One region of the Halomonas sp. TG39a genome, then DNA from elsewhere that is predicted to be linked to it. Evidence: predicted binding sites of a transcription regulator. Region 1 holds the regulator's gene; each other region holds the start of a gene.
What was found. The regulator sigma-54, encoded in region 1, starts transcription at its own class of promoters, with help from an activator protein. The targets are predictions, from matches to a motif close to TGGCACNNNNNTTGCTNT.
Positions count from the first base shown of each region.

Region 2: a site for sigma-54 is predicted at 2,226-2,243, ahead of U738_RS14670 (urease accessory protein UreD). Genes of this name have one in related genera too.
Region 3: a site for sigma-54 is predicted at 1,589-1,606, ahead of speB (agmatinase). Genes of this name have one in related genera too.
Region 4: a site for sigma-54 is predicted at 2,308-2,325, ahead of U738_RS14960 (P-II family nitrogen regulator). Genes of this name have one in related genera too.

Region 1 is NZ_JQLV01000001.1:1,426,829-1,430,344, reverse strand. It holds gene lptB (LPS export ABC transporter ATP-binding protein) at 1-615, shown strand, start outside; gene U738_RS06195 (RNA polymerase factor sigma-54) at 780-2,192, shown strand; gene hpf (ribosome hibernation-promoting factor, HPF/YfiA family) at 2,291-2,599, shown strand; gene U738_RS06185 (PTS sugar transporter subunit IIA) at 2,604-3,074, shown strand; gene rapZ (RNase adapter RapZ) at 3,166-3,516, shown strand, end outside.
Region 2 is NZ_JQLV01000001.1:3,283,204-3,286,719, reverse strand. It holds gene U738_RS14680 (metal ABC transporter solute-binding protein, Zn/Mn family) at 1-313, opposite strand, end outside; gene U738_RS14675 (diguanylate cyclase) at 693-2,084, shown strand; gene U738_RS14670 (urease accessory protein UreD) at 2,286-3,170, shown strand; gene ureA (urease subunit gamma) at 3,208-3,510, shown strand.
Region 3 is NZ_JQLV01000001.1:2,670,136-2,673,651, reverse strand. It holds gene U738_RS11940 (sigma-54 interaction domain-containing protein) at 42-1,460, opposite strand; gene speB (agmatinase) at 1,683-2,633, shown strand; gene U738_RS11930 (YjiH family protein) at 2,737-3,516, shown strand, end outside.
Region 4 is NZ_JQLV01000001.1:3,342,994-3,346,509, forward strand. It holds gene glnK (P-II family nitrogen regulator) at 72-410, opposite strand; gene U738_RS14955 (ammonium transporter) at 601-1,848, opposite strand; gene U738_RS14960 (P-II family nitrogen regulator) at 1,894-2,232, opposite strand; gene U738_RS14965 (accessory factor UbiK family protein) at 2,591-2,923, shown strand; gene U738_RS14970 (TonB-dependent receptor) at 3,091-3,516, shown strand, end outside.

The DNA.
Region 1 (3,516 bases):
AACGGCGCAGGTAAAACCACCTCGTTCTACATGATTGTCGGGCTGGTGAAATCCGATGCTGGCAAGGTCGGAATCGATGCGGTGGATTTAACCCGTGCGCCGATGCACGAGCGCGCAGCGGCGGGTATTGGCTACCTCCCCCAAGAGGCGTCTATTTTTCGCAAACTATCGGTTGCCGATAACATTATGGCGATACTCGAGACGCGCAAAGAACTTGACCGCACAGGACGCGAACAGCGCCTGGAAGCGCTACTCGAAGACTTTCATATCACCCACATCCGCGACAACCTTGGCATGAGCCTTTCGGGCGGTGAGCGCAGGCGTGTAGAAATTGCCCGCTCGCTGGCCACTGACCCTGCCTTTATTTTACTGGATGAGCCCTTTGCTGGCGTCGACCCTATTTCGGTAGGCGAGATCAAAACCATCATTCGTGCGCTGAAGCAACGTCATATTGGCGTACTGATCACCGATCACAACGTGCGTGAAACCCTCGATATTTGCGATATCGCCTATATCGTTGGTGATGGGCAAATCATTGCCAGCGGTTCACCCAGTGCCATTCTCGATAATCAGAAGGTCAGAGACGTATATCTGGGTGCTGATTTTCGCCTTTAAACTGATCAGCTATGCCTACAATCACCGCCTGCCCATAAACCTATTTTTTGGTTCTGTAAATAGCGCTCTGCAACAACTTTACTACCAATGGCATGCTTATTGCACTTGCACCAGACACTCACTCGCACTAGGGTGGAGCATTCTGATTAACGAGTGGTTCTCAGATGGTCATGAAAGCTTCTCTCCAACTGCGTATCGGCACACAGCTGACCATGACGCCCCAGTTGCAACAGGCGATTGCGCTGTTGCAACTCTCGACGCTGGACCTTCGTCAAGAAATTCAGCAGGCCCTAGATGCCAATCCCATGCTGGAGCAGGAAGATGAATTTGGTGAGCAGGCTGTCAGCGAGCCTAAGGAAGAAGAGTGGTCAGAGGGCATCCCCACTGAACTCTCAGTAGATAGCGACTGGTCAGATACCTATCAAGATATGGGTAGCCAGGGCGGCAGCAGCGAAGGCCCTGATTTTGAGCGTCAGGCAGCCGGGCAGAGCCTGCATGGGCACCTACTATGGCAGCTTGCCATGACCGACTTTAGCGCCCGCGAACAGCTTGTCGCAGAGAGCTTAATCGACGCGCTCGACGCCAACGGCTACTTAACCCAGCCGCTTAACGATATTCGTGAGGGCCTGCGTGCCCAGGGCATTGACGGGCTTAGCCAACGCGAGGTAGAAACCATTCTGCTCAAACTCCAGCAGTTTGAGCCAACCGGTATCTTTGCCCGCGACCTGCGTGAATGCCTGATGCTGCAGCTCGCCGCCCTGCCCGATGATACGCCGCTACTGGTTCCCGCCCGCCGCCTAGTGCGGCAGTTCCTCGAAGCGCTTGGTAAGGATGACATGCGCCTGCTAAAGCGCCGCCTGGGGCTCGATGACCAACAGCTGGCCGATGTTATCCTACTTATTCGCAGCCTCGACCCCCGCCCAGGCAGCGCCTACGGCGACACCGATGACAGCTATGTAACCCCCGACCTGGTCGTCCGCCACGACCACGAAGGCTGGCATTTAGAACTCAACCCAGAGGCCCTGCCACGGCTGCGCATTCAGCCCGACTACGCCAGTTTGATTAAGCGTGCGGACAAAAGCGATGACAACCAGTTTCTCAAAGAGCACCTACAGGAAGCGCGCTGGCTGATTAAGAGCCTCTCGAGCCGTAACGATACGCTGCTACGCGTGGGGCGCGAAATCATCACCCGCCAGATTGGCTTTTTAGAGCACGGCGAAGAAGCCATGAAACCGCTGATACTGGCCGATATTGCCGAAGCTGTGGAGATGCACGAATCGACGATTTCACGGGTCACGACGCAAAAATATATCCATACCCCCCGGGGCGTGTTCGAGCTCAAGTACTTTTTCTCAAGTCAGGTGAGCGGTCAAGATGGCGACAGTCACTCCAGCACCGCCATCCGCGCGCGACTCAAGAAATTGATTCAAGAGGAGCCACCCGGCAAGCCGCTCTCAGACAGCCGCCTAGTCACGCTATTAGGCGAAGGAGGGATTCAAGTAGCGCGGCGTACGGTGGCTAAATATCGCGAGGCCATGGGCATTCCTTCCTCCAGTGAGCGACGTCGTTTACGCTAGGTTCTGTCGACGTTGCAGCGAATCTCTCGACAAGGGCTTTGCAACGCGGCAAAAAGGGTTACAATCGAAGTACAGTCCGATGGATAAGGAGCACGTCAATGCAAGTAAATATCACTGGTCATCACGTAGAACTGACTGACGCCTTGCGTGACTATGTCAACGAAAAGCTTGAGCGTGTAGAGCGCCATTACGACAATATAACCACGGTGCAAGTCACCTTATCAGTGGAGAAAGAGCGCCAGCAGGCCGCTTGTACGCTGCACGCCGCAGGTGCTGACTTACATGCGGAAGCCCTCGACAGTGATATGTACGCCGCTATCGACGCCCTAGCGGATAAAATCGACCGTCAACTCGTTAAACACAAGGAAAAAGCACAAGCTCGCGCCCAAGGCGCAGGTGTGCGTTAATTCAATGACGTTGGAAACCATACTCCCCCCGGAGCGCGTTCTTTTTGACGTACCCGGGGGCAGCAAAAAAAGGGTGCTGGAGTTTTACAGCACCTTTATCGCGCAAAATATCCCCAGCCTGGACAGCCAAGAAGTGTTTAGCCGTCTAATCGGCCGCGAGCGCTTAGGCAGTACCGGTATCGGTAACGGCGTGGCTATTCCCCATGCGCGCAGCCCCCACTGCACCGCCCCTATCGCTGGTTTTTTAAAACTCTCAGAAGCGATTGATTTTGACGCTATCGACGGAGACCCGGTAGATCTGGTGTTTGTCCTGCTGGTACCTGAAGAAGCAGATGACACACACCTCTCTCTGCTCGGCCAAGTAGCGACCATCATGAATGATGCGGATACACGCCAGCAGCTGCGTAAAGCAGCCAGTCAGCGCGAGCTACTTGAGCTGATTACCGCCAAAATTCGTGAGCAATCCGCGGCCTAACGGTCTTCAAACCTGTTTTAAGGTTCGTTACGGCAGGTAATGTTTCGCTCACCACCCTCAACGCAGCTTGACCAAAGCAAAGAGAGACTCTATGCAACTGGTGATCATTAGCGGCCGCTCCGGGTCAGGCAAATCTATCGCTCTACAGGCGCTGGAGGACCTTGGCTATTATGCGATTGATAACCTCCCCGCTATGCTGCTGGGCTCGTTGGTGGACGAATTACGCGACCAGGGTGACCGCGCTCACTTGGCGGTCAGTATCGATGCCCGTAATTTGCCGGGAGCGCTGGAGCGCCTACCGTCTTTGTTAGAAGAGTTGCGCCAGCGTAAAATCGATTTTCAAGTTATTTACTTGACCACCGATGCCCGTATCCTGCTTGAGCGTTACTCCGCTACCCGGCGACGCCATCCGCTGACTCGGGATAGCGAGATGACCCTGGAA
Region 2 (3,516 bases), 1.9 Mb from region 1:
CGGCAAGCGTGGGTGTTCGTGCCGAGAAATTCTCCAGCACACTCCCCAGCTGCCCTTCCAATGAGTAGCCTGAATAGAGAATGTGTTCGGCGCCCCGCAGCAAGGCCACGTCGCTAGCGCTTGCCTGATACAGATGGGGGTCTACGCCGGGGCCCATCATGGCTTCCACATTAACGCATTCGCCGCCTACCTCCTGCGCTACATCGGCAATCATCCCAATCGTTGCCACCACGTTTAAGGGCGTTTCATCGGCAGTTGCCAACGCACTAAAAGGCAGCGTTCCCAATAGAATCACGGCATATTTTGTTGCCATTATTTAGCTCCAGACTCGTCATGAGGTAGATGGGTTGAAGTTGCTTTGTGTAAACTGGTTGTCCTAGGGAAAGAAGTATAGCCTTGGCTAAGTTTGTGGCGCTATTGATGAAATGTCAAGTGGATAAAAGACGCTGAGGTGGGCTGAAAGGGGAACCTGAGTTATGGCGGAAGTAAGCTGTAAGGCATCAACAGGCCTTGGTTATGTTTTGGAGCGTCACTCGCTTACCGATTGGCCCTATAGTATGGCGAGGCACCGCTGCCGCGCCGCCATGCGAGCCGCTTGTGGGTTTATTCGCTAAAACCCTGTTCTGTGTTCGGTTGAAGGCGATTTTTTGCCTGTAACATTGATTGTTTTAGCAATAAGAAGCAGGTGGGGTATGCGCTATAAAGATAAACATCAGCTCGCCGCCGAGTGGCAGACGTTATTAGAGCGCACGCCTAGGCCACTGCGCCAGGCGGTGGAAACACTGGTAACGCAGCATTGTGGCTACTTTGCCGACCACTTTTACAGCGTAATGCTGGAAGACCCGCATGCCTCGCTGTTTCTCTCCAACGAACAAGTGGAGCAGCGTTTAAACCCCTCAATGCGGCGTTGGCTGAAGGCCATGTTTGCCGTTGAGCATGTCGATTTTGAAGCCTTGGTTGAGCAGCAGGAGAAAGTAGGGCAGGTGCATGCTCGCATCGATATTCCGGTCAATCTGGTGCTTAGCGGGGCGCGACAGCTTAAGCAGGCGTTGTATCGGCAGCTTAGTGCTTCGTTCAAAAGCCCGCTCTCCCCGGGGGATGCCTCGGTGTATGTCTCCGAGCATATTGATATGGCCATGGAAATCATGAGCCACGCTTACTCAGTGGCCAGTGACCGTAATGCGCGCACCGAAGAGGCGTACAAGCTATTTTCCCTTACTCAAAGCATTGGTGATGAGCGTGAGCGCCAGCGTTCGGCGCTGCTGAACTGGGAAAACGCACTGATGTTTGCCGTCGCCGCCCAGCAGGATATCGCCACGCTGCCGAAGTTAGCCAATTCCGACTTTGGTTTGTGGTACTTCCATAAAGCGTGCCATGCGTTTGAGGGTGCGCCAGAGATTGCCACTATTTCACGGCATATTCAGCAGGTGGATCGTGAGTGGCTGGAGGTCCTGCTACATGAAGAGGCTAGCCAACGGCTTAAGGCGCTGGGCGAGATTCGAGACGCCGCCCGCACGGTGTTGATGCTGCTTGACGATGTGTTGGAGCGCGCCTCTGGTTTAGATGCTGGTCGCGATAGCCTAACCCGGTTGCTTAACCGTAAGTTTCTATCGGTGGTGCTTAGCCGTGAAATCGATATTGCCCGCCACTCGGAGCACTGCTTTGCGCTGTTGATGGTAGACATCGACCACTTTAAATCGATCAACGATACCCATGGCCACGACGCCGGCGACACCGTGCTGCAGCAGGTGGCAAGCATCCTTGACCGCTCCACTCGCGGGGGTGATTACGTGTTCCGCATGGGGGGGGAAGAGTTTTTAATCGTGCTAGTGGATACCGATCATGACGGCAGCCGCTTATTTGCTGAGCGTTTGCGTCAGGCGGTGGCTAAAGAGCCGATGCTCGCGGGCGCCGATACGTTGCTTAATGTGACGATTAGCGTGGGCGTTACGCTCCACGATGGCCACCCCGACTATAATCACTCTTTACAGCGGGCTGACCAAGCGCTTTATCAAGCAAAGCGCGGCGGGCGGAATCGAGTTGTGGTGCATGAGGGTGTGGAGAGTGAGCATAAGTTGGGTTGAGTTTAAATCAGGAGTGACTGCATTTATTTGGTGCATTCAGGGTCTGGCGTGGTTCTATTTTGGTGCGAATGGGCGTGTGGCGCTGCAAGCTACTTGCGTTAATCCCTACCATTGATCGCCCTGTAGGGTTTTTCACCATTTTGGCGCATTAATTGCTTCTAGTAAGTTAACGGCTTAGTGAAAAGGAAGCGATAGCGACCCATGATTCTGTGCGATCTCGCAAAACCGCAAGTTGCCTCTGGCCACCGCTTCGATGCAGGCCGCCACTGGGCGGCTTCGTTGGCGCTACGCTTTGCCAACCGCGACGGCGCCACCCGCATGGTGCAGGCGCGCCACTCGGGGCCACTACGGGTGCAGCGCCCGTTTTATCCGGAAGGCCGCGGTGAGGCCTGCCATGTCTATGTGCTTCACCCGCCGGGCGGCCTAGTCAGTGGCGATGCGCTCTCCATTAGCGCCCATGTCGAGAGTGGTGCCCATGTGCTGCTCACCACCCCCGCCGCTAATAAACTCTATAAAGCCGACAGCCAGGGCGTTGCCTGGACCCAGCATACCCGGTTGAGCGTTGAAGATGGCGCGGTCCTGGAATGGCTGCCTCAGGAGACCATCGCCTTTGATGGCTCCAAAGGCGAGCAGCGCACCCAGATTGACCTTCACGGCAGCTCCCGCTGCCTGGGTTGGGAAGTGATGGCATTGGGCCGCCCAGCCAGCGAGTTACCTTACATCTCTGGGCGTATTGAGCAGCACTTTCGCTTAACCCTGGACGGCAAGCCGCTGTGGCTAGAGCGCCAGCCGCTGGATCCGCTTCACCCACGTTTCGCGGGTCGCTGGGGCCAAGGCGGCGCCACGGTGCAAGCCACGCTGTGGGCGGTGGGCATTAGCGACGCACCTGCGGCTATTGAGGCCCTGCGTGAAGCGCTGCCGGATAACCCGCGCTGGGCGGTCACCGTTCGCCATGGCGTAGTGTTGCTGCGCTATCTGGGTAACTCGCGTAACGAAGCCTGGGCGCTGTGTGAACAGGCCTGGCACCTGCTGCGCCCTCGTTGGATCGACCGCGCCGCGCATACACCAAGAATTTGGCTAACCTAATAGGCATCACTGTGATGCACTGCTGGAGACACGTTCCATGGAATTAACCCCGAGAGACAAAGACAAGCTACTGCTGTTCTCCGCCGCCCAACTGGCGGAGCGCCGCAAGGCGCGTGGTTTAAAGCTCAACTACCCGGAAGCGGTGGCGCTGATCAGCTTCGAGATTATGGAAGGCGCCCGGGATGGCCGCAGCGTGGCGGAATTAATGAGCTATGGCCGCGAGATCCTGAGCCGTGAGGATGTGATGGACGGCGTCGCCGAAATGGTCGACGAAGTGCAGGTGGAAGCCACTTTCCCCGACGGCACCAAGCTGGTCACTGTGCATACGCCTATTGTGTGAGGGGTT
Region 3 (3,516 bases), 1.2 Mb from region 1:
TACATGGATGGTTGATGACAGCCGTTGTGTCAAGCAGAAAATCACCTGGCGACTTTGATGCCATAGCGCTGAAGCCTGCGCACCACGCTGGATTGGCTGATGCCCAGCCGCTCGGCAATGGCGTAGGTGCTGGGGAGTGTGTTGCACAGCTCTTCAAGCGTTTCACGCTCCAGCCGCGCTAGGTATTGCTTGAGGGTTTCCTGGGGCTCGAGTGCTACTGCCGACCTTGCTGGCGAGGCGCTCGGCAAGTTGGCCGGATGCTGTTCGGCGTGAGGGAGTGTGGTGGGCTCCTCGATTTGATCGGTGGGGCTGGAAAGCCAGGCTCTCTCTAGCCAGTTCTCCAGCTCGCGGACGTTACCCGGCCATTCGCTGCCCATCAGCGTCGACCAAACGCGGGTATCAAGAATTTTTTGCCGGCCATAGCGCTGGTTGAGCCGGTTTAAACACGCTTCAACCAGGTCGGGGATATCCTCCCGGCGGTCACGCAGCGGCGGCAGGGTGACCGGGATCACATTGAGGCGGTAGTAAAGATCCAGACGGAAAAGTCCGGCCTCTACTTGCTTGCCCAAATCCTGATTGGTCGCCACGACCAAGCGAAAATTGACCTTGCGTGATCGGGTGTCACCCAGTCGGGTCAAACTACCGTCCTGGATCACCTTGAGCAGTTTGGTTTGCATTAGCAGCGGCAGCTCGCCTATTTCATCCAAAAACAGCGTGCCGCCCTCGGCCTGCTCTAACAGCCCGGCTTTGCCCTGGCGAGCGGCACCGCTGAAAGCGCCGGGCTGGTAGCCAAACATCTCGGACTCAAACAGATTCTCTGGAATCGCCGCACAGTTAACGTCAATAAAGGGGCCGTCACAGCGCTGGCTCCAGCGGTGTAGCTGCTTGGCAAAGGCGGTTTTACCCACACCTGATTCACCCAGCATCAGCACGTTGGCATCCGAAGGGGCGACCCGCTTAAGCAGTAGCGCAATTTCACGCATCACGCTGCTGCGCACCTGCAAATTGTCCAGGGCGTCATCCAACGCCTGCTCTTCCGCGTCTGGCGCTGCCTGACTGCGCTTTAAGTGTTCGCTAAAGCGTTTTTGTAGCAGCGCATACTCGTCCTGCAATAGCTGCAAGTCGGTTAAGTCCCGCGAGCGGCTGATAATGCGCTCCAGCTTGCCGTCGACGAATACAGGGTAGGCTTCGGCGATCACCCGGCGGCCCGTGCCGGTGACCTGCATAATCTGCGCAGGCCGACGGGTGCGCATTACTTCCATGGTGATGGAGGGCTTGAGCACCCCGGCCGCTTGCAGTTGCTGCACACTGCTAGAGAGCAGCTCCTCTCTGGATACCCCGTAAACCGCTTCGGCTCCTGGGCTAATATCGACTATTTGCCCATCGCCACTGACGATAAAGAAGTGGTCGTTTGCGGTCTCCACAATGGTTCGCAGCACGCGTTTATCTATTTCACTCATCGCAGCCGACTCCTCTGAGTGATTCATTTATGAATCTTTGATTCAAGAATGAATTAAAAAAGCACCTGGCTGATTCATTTTTGCATCGTTCGGTCGCTAATCCCACCACTTTATAGGCATCTACGACTTGGCATGGTCTGTGCAATGTCTTTAGAAGAGTAGTGAAAAGAGCTAGGCCAATACCTACACCATGCTCACCGCCAAAAAATATAGGAGATGTGTATGTCGGAGTTTAATCAGCCCCTGGGCGGCAACACCATGCCGCGCTTTGCAGGCCCTGCCACCATGATGCGCCTGCCCACCCAAGAGACAGCCGAGGGTCTGGATGCGGCATTTATCGGTATTCCCATGGATATCGGTACTTCAAACCGCCCCGGTACGCGGCTTGGGCCGCGCCAGATTCGCGACGAGTCGCGCATGCTGCGCCCCTACAACATGGCGACCCGCGCAGCGCCCTTTGAAAGTCTGCAGGTGGCCGATATCGGCGACGTGCCTATCAACACCTTTCATCTGCCAAAAAGCGTCGACATCATCACCGCCTTCTATGACGACGTGCTCAAGCACGATTGCATTCCGCTGACCCTGGGTGGGGAGCACACCCTGACGTTGCCAATTCTTCGCGCCATGGCCAAAAAACACGGCCCGGTGGGGCTGATTCATATTGATGCCCACGCCGATGTCAATGAGCACATGTTCGGCGAGCCAATTGCCCACGGCACGCCGTTTCGTCGCGCCCAGGAGGAGGACTTATTGGCCCATGGAAAGGTAGTGCAAATCGGACTGCGCGGTACCGGCTATGCCGCTGAAGATTTTGACTGGTGTCGCGACCAGGGCTTTCGCGTCGTTCCCGCCGAAGAGTGCTGGTATCGCTCGCTAGCGCCCTTGATGGCCGAGGTGCGTGAGCAGATGGGCGATATTCCGGTGTACATCAGTTTCGACATCGACGGCCTGGATCCTTCTGTTGCCCCCGGCACCGGCACGGTGGAAATGGGCGGGCTGACCTCTACCCAAGGATTGGAGCTGGTTCGCGGTGCCGCTGGGCTGAATATTGTCGGCGGCGATCTAGTGGAAGTGTCACCACCTTATGATCCCAGCGGCAACACCGCGCTGATGGGCGCCACGCTGCTGTATGAAATGCTCTGCGTACTGCCGGGCGTTAAACACAGCGAGTGACGCCGACCAAATGGCTAACAAAGAAATAGCGACTAAATAAAAAAGTACTGACCTAGCTACGCCGCCAGCCACCTCCAATAATCACTTCCAATGGGTGACCCCTATGTCGTATAGCAACGTTAAATCGGAACAGCCGACCTCGTCGGCACCGATACCCCGCGCGCACTTACTGAAATTTATCATTCCATCGCTAATTGGGGTGCTGCTGTTTCTCGTCCCTTTTCAAGTGGGCGATACCATCAATATCGGCATGGGGCTCATGGCCGATAGTCTGCAGGCTTTGCTGGGCTCGGCGCTGCCGGCCATTGCTGTCGTTGTGCTCTGCCTGTCGGTGGTAGCGACGATTTACACCAAGCTAGCTAACCCTTCCTGGGCCAAAAAGGGCATGCTGCACGAAATGTTTCATGTTGGCCCGGTGTGGCTTGCGATGCGCGTATTAGGCGCGCTTTTTGCTGTGATGACCTATTTTCAGTTCGGGCCTGAGTTCGTGACTGCTTCCTTTACCGGTGGCGTGATGCTCAATGACCTGGCGCCGGTACTGCTCACCTTCTTTTTCTTTGCCGCGCTGCTGCTGCCGTTTCTGGTCGAGTTTGGCTTTATGGAGTTCATCGGCAGCATGGTACGTAAGCCGTTTCGGGTGATTTTTAACCTGCCGGGGCGCAGCGCCATCGATGCCACTGCCTCCTGGATGGGCTCGGGCACCGTCGGCGTGCTGATCACCACGCAGCAGTACGAGCAGGGATTCTATAACCGCCGGGAAGCCTCGGTGATTGCCACCAATTTTTCCGTGGTGTCGATTGCGTTTGCGCTGCTCGTTACCAGCTTCGTGGATATCAACCACCTGTTTGTGCAGTTCTACTTTACGGTGGTGGTGTCCGGATTG
Region 4 (3,516 bases), 1.9 Mb from region 1:
CAAAGCCCCTGCTGGAGATGATCCACAGGGGCTTTGTGCGACTTACGCCTTACAATTCACAATTCACAAACCTAAACCGCATCTTTGCCCGTTTCGCCGGTACGGATACGGATCACCTGCTCTAGCGGCATCACAAAGATTTTGCCGTCGCCGATTTTACCGGTGTTAGCTACCTGGGTGATGGCATCAATCACCTGCTCGGCCATATCGTCGTCCACAGCAACTTCCAGCTTCACTTTAGGCAGGAAGTCCACCACATACTCAGCACCGCGATACAGCTCGGTATGCCCTTTCTGGCGCCCAAAGCCCTTCACTTCCGTCACCGTAATACCCTGTACACCGATATCAGAGAGCGACTCGCGCACATCGTCGAGCTTAAACGGCTTGATAATAGCTGTGATCAATTTCATTACCATATCCTCTAACTGGGTGGCCATGATGGGGTCGGGTTGCATGGCTGCGCGTGTCGCAACCGATGACCGCTAACTACCAGCATACACCGCTATTGGCAGAGAATAAAAAAGCCTCCCACTAAGGGGAGGCCGTAAGGAGCACGCCAGCTCACTTGATCAGCATTAAGTTATTTCTTCATACCGCTGTTTATTTCTTAATGCCGAATTCGGGATAGGCTTCAAGACCGCACTCGGCGATATCCACGCCTTCGTACTCTTCTTCTTCGCTAACCCGGATGCCCATGATGGCTTTCAAGATCAGCCATACCACCAGGCTTGCCAGGAAAACCCAAGCGAAGATACCTACGATACCGATGATCTGAGCACCAAATGATGCACCGTCGTTGGTCAATGGCACCGCCAGCACACCCCAGATACCCACAACACCGTGTACTGAGATCGCACCGACCGGGTCATCCAGTTTCACTTTATCCAGCGTCACGATGGCAGCCACTACGATGATGCCGCCAACCGCGCCAATAATAGTGGCACCCAGTGCGGTCGGAGAGAGCGGATCAGCCGTAATCGCTACAAGACCAGCAAGTGCACCGTTCAACGCCATGGTCAGGTCGGCTTTACGGAACCACAGTTTGGCCAGAATCAGTGCGGCAATCACACCACCTGCCGCCGCAGCGTTGGTATTCACAAACACTTGCGCCACATTGTTAGCAGAATCAACCGCCGCCAGCTTGAGCTCAGAACCGCCGTTGAAACCGAACCACCCCATCCACAGGATGAAAGTACCCAGCGTTGCCAACGGCATGTTGGCGCCTGGAATAGCGTGGATTGAGCCATCTTTACCGTATTTACCTTTACGTGGGCCCAGCACAATCACACCTGCTAGCGCTGCAGCCGCACCGGCAAGGTGCACAATGCCTGAACCCGCGTAGTCAGAGTAGCCCACTTCAGACAACCAACCGCCGCCCCAGGTCCAGTAGCCAGACACCGGGTAGATAACCGCGGTCATGACCACAGCAAAGGCCAGAAACGCCCAAAGTTTCATACGCTCGGCAACCGCGCCCGACACAATCGACATAGCGGTCGCAACGAAAACTACCTGGAAGAAGAAGTCGGAACGCATGGAGTAGTAAGGTGCGTCGTCGCCACCTGCGGTCACCGCATCCACGCTGTTTTCAGCGCCAATCAGGAAACCCAGGTTGGGTAGGAAGCCGCCCGCGCTGCTGGAGTACATGATGTAGTAGCCCACCAATAGATACATGGTGCAGGCAATCGCAAACAGCGCGATGTTTTTAGTGAGGATTTCAGCGGTGTTCTTGGAGCGTACTAAGCCCGCTTCTAGCATGGAGAAGCCAGCGGCCATCCACATGACGAGCACACCACATATTAGAAAGTAGAACGTATCGAGCGCGTAGCTCAGATCAGTCAACTCATTCATTGTAAGTTCCCCGTTGAACTATAGAAATGATCCGAAAAAACAGCTTTAAACGGCGTCTGCACCGCGTTCGCCTGTCCGAATCCGAATAACGTCTTCAAGCGGTGTCACAAACACCTTGCCGTCACCGATCTTGCCGCTATTAGCCGCACTGCAAATAGCATCTAGCACGCTCTCTAGGCGAGCATCGTCCACGGCCACTTCCACTTTTACCTTGGGTAGAAAGTCGACGACGTATTCCGCGCCACGATACAACTCGGTATGCCCTTTCTGACGGCCAAAACCTTTAACTTCAGTGACCGTAATGCCCTGAACGCCGTTGTCGGCTAATGCCTCACGGACGTCGTCGAGCTTAAATGGCTTGATGATAGCGGTGATGAGTTTCATCCCGGATCTCCCCTGCTGGATAAGTCCTGCTAGATTGGTAGCGGCACAGCCGCCAGAATAAGCACCTGAACCGATAATGCGCATACTGTGCCAGCTGACTTTTTTTTCTTATAAGTCAGCTTATTAGCCAACAATTGAAGCGCACTACAGCGCTAAATCTGGGCAAACTCATTCTCTCAGCACGGCTATTGCACCAAAAAAGAGCGTAAGCAAAAGTCGCCTGCTCTATTTCGATGCAAACCACGCGCTTAACAGGAAATGCACGCGGCGCATGCGAATTCGCCAACTGTTGCGTATCCTTACCGGTAAGCAATTTTTATAGATGTTCATTTAGCGAGTTATTAAGGAGAGAGCAGCGATGGCGCCTCAAGACCGCATTAGCCGACTGGCCCAGCAGATTGGCGACCGTTTACAAAACGCCTCCCAGGCACCGGAAGATATTCAAAAGGGCGTGCAGCAAGTCGTGCGCGGCGCATTTGATCGCCTGGAGCTTGTCTCACGGGAAGATTTCGACATTTTAATGGACGTACTGCAGCGCACTCGGTCTCGGGTAGAGGCATTAGAGCGCCAGGTCGCCAACCTTGAAGCCGCCGTTGAAGCGTCAACGACCTCCACTGCCACACCGGTAGAAGCAGAAGTGCCGCCGGTGTCTACTCCCGAACCAGATACAGGTACAGAGCAAAAAGAATAAGCCTGCTTAACGTTTTGGCTTCATAAGCAGCAATAGGGCAATGGCCTATTGCTGCAATTATCAGCAAACATTGACCTCCGCATAAACACGAATCACTATCGTTGACTTTGTGTTTCCTGGTGATACTCTCCGCCTCCTAACTCCTCACTGTTCGCGGATTGTTCACCATGTACGCGCTGCCCTTTTCAACATCGCCTTTTCCCAAGTCACCGTCTTCAACTGCTGCGCTTATTGGCACCGGCCTGTTACTGGGTTTCTCCAACAGCATTTTCGCCCAAAACGCCTCCTCTGGGGCGGGCGCAGGCGACACCATGGTGGTCGTGGGGTCTCGTACGCCCACCCAGATCAGCCAAATCCCCGGTGCGGTATGGGTAATTGACAAAGAGATGCTGCAACAACAGACCCGCAATGGTGCAGACCTCAAGACGGCATTGGGGCGTCTGGTTCCGGGGCTAGATCTGGCACCGCAAGGGCGCACCAATTATGGGCAAAATATGCGCGGTCGTGGTGTGCAGGTGCTTATCGACGGTGTGTCGCTGAACAGTTCCCGCGGGCTTTCACGCCAATTCGACGCCATCGACCCCTTTAACATT